2 regions of the Clostridium swellfunianum genome follow, and region 2 is predicted to be linked to the other one. Evidence: a T-box and tRNA genes for the amino acid it is inferred to sense, from the RefSeq annotation. Region 2 holds a T-box; the other holds one or more tRNA genes.
What was found. The T-box of region 2 lies ahead of NBE98_RS19250 (glutamine--tRNA ligase/YqeY domain fusion protein). A T-box ahead of a tRNA ligase gene usually reads a tRNA of that ligase, here a tRNA-Gln.
Positions count from the first base shown of each region.

Region 1: it encodes a tRNA-Gln, which carries the amino acid that the T-box ahead of NBE98_RS19250 (glutamine--tRNA ligase/YqeY domain fusion protein) is inferred to sense. The anticodon was not compared.

Region 1 is NZ_JAMOFV010000006.1:1,397,014-1,399,426, forward strand. It holds gene NBE98_RS06370 (methyl-accepting chemotaxis protein) at 1-118, shown strand, start outside; gene NBE98_RS06375 (DUF2628 domain-containing protein) at 367-864, shown strand; tRNA gene NBE98_RS06380 (tRNA-Gln) at 989-1,064, opposite strand; gene NBE98_RS06385 (aminopeptidase P family protein) at 1,196-2,413, opposite strand, start outside.
Region 2 is NZ_JAMOFV010000006.1:4,051,273-4,053,685, reverse strand. It holds gene NBE98_RS19250 (glutamine--tRNA ligase/YqeY domain fusion protein) at 1-1,171, opposite strand, end outside; T-box leader at 1,260-1,512, opposite strand; gene NBE98_RS19245 (hypothetical protein) at 1,837-2,130, shown strand; gene NBE98_RS19240 (metallophosphoesterase) at 2,275-2,413, shown strand, end outside.

The sequences.
Region 1 (2,413 bases), 2.7 Mb from region 2:
AATATCTTCATCAGCTGAAGAAATGAACTCCTCAGCTTCTGAGGTATCTAATTCGGCAAGCTTGTTAAGTGAAGCTTCACAAAAGATTTCTGACCAGCTTAATAAGTTTAAGGTTTAGATAGATGCAAATAGAAAAGGAGATTAGGCAGCTAATATCAAACTGCTTAGTCTCCTTTTATTTATATAAACTAAAGCCTTTTATAAACTCAATCTTAACTCAATTTAAATCTTGTACATAAGCAAATTTCGCTATTACCGGATCCATGTTAGATAAACTTATTTTCCCTAAATAATCACTATTTATTAGTCAATATTATCAAAATCACTCATATAATATTAATAACTATAAAAACATGGAGGTTGAATATGAATTTAAATCCTACTCAACAAGAGCTATCATCAGGAATAAAGCTTCAGGAAGCAAAGACATTTGTTGGCAAGAATGCAGATTATTACATTAATAAATGGTCTATCCTAAAATCTTCGCCTAAAAGAATAAATTGGAACTTTGCTGCATTCTTTTTAAGCATTTTCTGGCTTGGGTATAGAAAGATGTACAATACTCTGCTGATTATATTAGGTATTTTCATAGTAACAGATATAGTTCAGGTATCGATTGGCATAGATATAAATAACGCTATTGGATATGCCATATCAGGCGCATTAGGTGTTATGGGCAATAGCTATTACCTTAATCATATGAAGAAAAAAATATTTAAAATAAAAAATTATTCATCTACTGAAGGTGAATATTATGATATGCTAGAAAAAGCAGGGGGTACTAGTTGGTTAGGTGTGCTAATTTCTATAGCTGCAGTAGTTGTATATTTTATAATAAGCGTATTTATATATAATTTCGTCTAAATATAGTAGTAAGAAACCCACACCCCTTTCATATCTATCACTATACTATAAGAATTTATTTTTAAAAATAAAGCACTCTAGAAAATCTCAAGTTTCTAGAGTGCTAAAAATTTCTTTATTAAGTTGGCTGGGGTGGCAGGATTCGAACCTACGAAGTACCAGAGTCAGAGTCTGGCGCCTTACCACTTGGCGACACCCCATCAGTATTCCACCTTTTAATGGTACCAAATCTACCCTATAATGTCAAATTAGTTTTCATAGTACACAATATAATTATAGTAAAATCCAGCAGTAACTGTACCGCTGGATTTTATAATTAGGAGTTGTATTTCTATATTGCTCTTGTTGCCTTTTTTAAATATTCTAACTCTTCTCCATCTAAATATGAAGAAAGCTTTTCAAATACAGTTTTGTGATAGTTATTTAACCAATTCTTCTCTTCATTAGTTAACAAACCTTCATCAATAGCATCAAGATCTATTGGGCATAAGGTTAAAGTTTCAAACTTCATAAATTGTCCACCGTATTGAGTCTTTTCATCCTCTTGAACAACTACCAGGTTTTCAGTTCTTATACCATGCTTATCAGCCTTATAAACTCCTGGTTCATTAGATACTATCATTCCCTTTTCAAGCTTTATAGTATTAGGAACCATAGCTATTCTGTGTGGTCCTTCATGAACATTTAAGAAGAAACCTATACCGTGTCCTGTTCCATGCTTATAGTCTAATCCTGCGTTCCACAGCGGAGTTCTAGCAATTATATCTAGATTTGATCCAGTTGTTCCGTATAAGAACCTCTGCATAGTCAAATCTATCATACCTCTGAGTACAAGAGTAAAATCTGTTCTTTCTTCTTCTGTAAGCTCTCCCATAGCAAGTGTCCTTGTTATGTCTGTAGTTCCATCTAGATATTGTGCACCAGAATCTATTAAGTATAGACTTTCTGCCTTAATAGTTGCCTGATTTTCCTTTGTTGCATGATAGTGAGGCATTGAAGCATTTCCCTTATAAGCTGATATTGAACCAAAGCTTAAGTCATAGAAATTTTCTCCTGCTCTTCTTATTTCTTCAAGCTTATCTGAAGCTTCTATTTCTGTAATATTACGTGTTTTTATGGTTTTCTTTATCCAATTAATAAACTTAACCATAGCAACGCCATCTCTAACCATTGCATTTCTTACATTTTCAATTTCTGTTTCATTCTTTACTGCCTTAAATCTTGTAGTTATATCCATAGCTTCTATAGTTTTAATTTTTATAGAGCTATAAACCCAAGTATTAGTCTTAGATGGATCTAGTAACATTATTCCCTGGGAAATAGTTTCCAAGAAGTCAACTACACTCTCATAAGGCCTTAATTCTACTTTAGCTTTTTCAAGTGCAGCTCTAACCTCTGAACCTATCTTATTGCTGTCTATAAATAAGTAGCACTTTCCTTCTGAAATAACAACATAAGATATTGTTAGTGGGTTGCACTGAACATCTCTTCCTCTTATATTTAAGAGCCATGCTATATCATCAAGTCCTGATATAACATAATGGTCTGC
Region 2 (2,413 bases):
TCGAGAATTCAACTTTTCTTGTTCCAAGCTCTGGATTTTGAGGATTGTTTTCGATATCAAGCATTTCGCTTTCGTTTTCTGGATAATTTGTTATAACAACCTTAAGCGGATTTAATACAGCCATAACACAAGGAACTTTAGCTTTTAAATCTTCTCTTAAGCTGTGTTCGAGCATGGATATATCAATTGTGGTTTCAACCTTTGCAATTCCTATGGCTTCAACAAAATGGGCTATACTCTCAGGTGTAAAGCCTCTTCTTCTTAGCCCCTTTAGGGTTACCATTCTTGGATCATCCCAGCCATCTACATATTTTCCGAATACAAGCTCTCTTAGATATCTCTTGCTTGTTAGAACTCCTGTTAGATTTAATCTTCCAAATTCCCTTTGCTTTGGTGGTTCTTTAATATCAAGCTCATTAAGTACCCATTCATATAGTGGCCTATGATCCTTGAATTCAATGGAACATAGTGAGTGAGTTACTCCTTCTATATAGTCCTGAAGAGGATGTGCAAAGTCATACATAGGGTATATGCACCACTCATTTCCAGTTCTATAATGCTCAGCATGGATTATTCTATAGATAACAGGGTCTCTCATATTCATGTTTGGAGAAGCCATGTCTATTTTAGCTCTTAAAACTTTAGCTCCATTTGGAAACTCTCCATTTTTCATTTGAGCAAATATAGTGAGATTTTCTTCAATACTTCTGTTCCTATAAGGACTATCTTTGCCTGGCTCTGTTAACGTTCCTCTATATTCCCTTATTTCATCTGCAGAAAGATCATCAACATATGCTTTACCTTTTTTTATAAGCTGTACTGCATAGTCGTATATTTGCCTGGAATAATCTGAGCCGTAAAAAATTCTATCCTTAGGGTCGAAGTCAGCCCATTTCATATCCGCAACAATGGCATTAACAAATTCTATATCTTCCTTAAGCGGATTGGTATCATCAAAACGAAGATTAAATTTTCCACCGTATTTCTTTGCGATTCCATAGCTTATGTTTATTGCATAAGCACTTCCTATATGAAGATATCCATTTGGCTCAGGTGGAAATCTGGTACAAATATCTCTTGAATAGTATTTGTTTTCTAAGTCTACTTCAACTACCTTTTGAAGAAAATTTATATTATTATCTTCAGTATTATTTAATTTATTATTTTCCATTTTTAGCCCTCCTGCCTAAACTTATATTTAAATATCCATTATTTATTAAGCAAAATAAAAAACTCTCACCCCCAAGACTAATTCTAGCCTTGGGGACGAGAGTTATATTCACGTGGTGCCACCCCAGTTCGTCAATATGTTGCCATACTGACCTCTTCGGGTACGGCAACAATAAATGCTTATACCCTAGCTCTATATCAGGAGCTCCTGCTGCAGCCTCACCTAATAGGATTGGTGCAGGGCTCAGAGGCTTGCTTCAATAAACCATTTTTACTCCTTTTCAGCTTACGGAGCTCTCTGTAAAAAACGAACTTATTTACTCTTCTCTTCATAGCCACACTAACTATAGGATTTTAACTATGAAACTAAACTTATATATGTCATAAAACAGGCAGCTTTAAGCCTTTTTAGGACATGTATAAGTTAACAGTTGAATTTAAAAACCTATAACTATATTTTTATTATAATATATGCTATTTAATATATTATGTCAATAGTATATGATTAGCATATATTTTATGTTTTTTGGCAACAAATATTTTATTAAAAGCTTAGAATAACTTTTTCAGAAAATAAATATAATTTAGTAGGACAAAGCTTTGAAGCAAAAGGATATAAGGACTGATAAGCTTTATGTGCTAATAGGGGATGTAGGGAGGCTTAATATGGACAAGTTTGTAACCTTAGACTACCTTGGAACGTTTGCAGGGATGGTAGCTGCAGTTGTGTTAATAACTCAATTTACAAAAGAATTAATAGACAAGTTTGCAAAAAACTTGCCTACAAAGTATGTAGTATTTGTATACTCTCTAATAATTTTAATCGCCTATCAACTTATGACAAATACATTTGAGTTTTCAAGACTGCTGCTGACTATAATTAATGCCATACTTCTAACTATGACAGCTCAAGGCGGCTATGAATGGACTTTCAAACCTATAGAACAGAAGAATAAGTAAATAGAAAACACCTTGAAGTGTGAGGCTTCAAGGTGTTTTTGCTAATAATTATCTTAACATAATTACTCCATGTAGAATATTATGGTAAAAAGTAAGTTTCTTTGAATAACTTATGGTCGGCAAGTTTTCCATGGGGGGATAAGCATGAATACTTTCAGACGTATAACTCAGGTTTTTAATAAAGCAGAGATAATACCTTTTGACGATAACTCAAAATTTGTTCTAATGAGTGATTGCCATAGGGGGAATGGAAGCTCTGCTGATGATTTTGTAAAAAATAAGC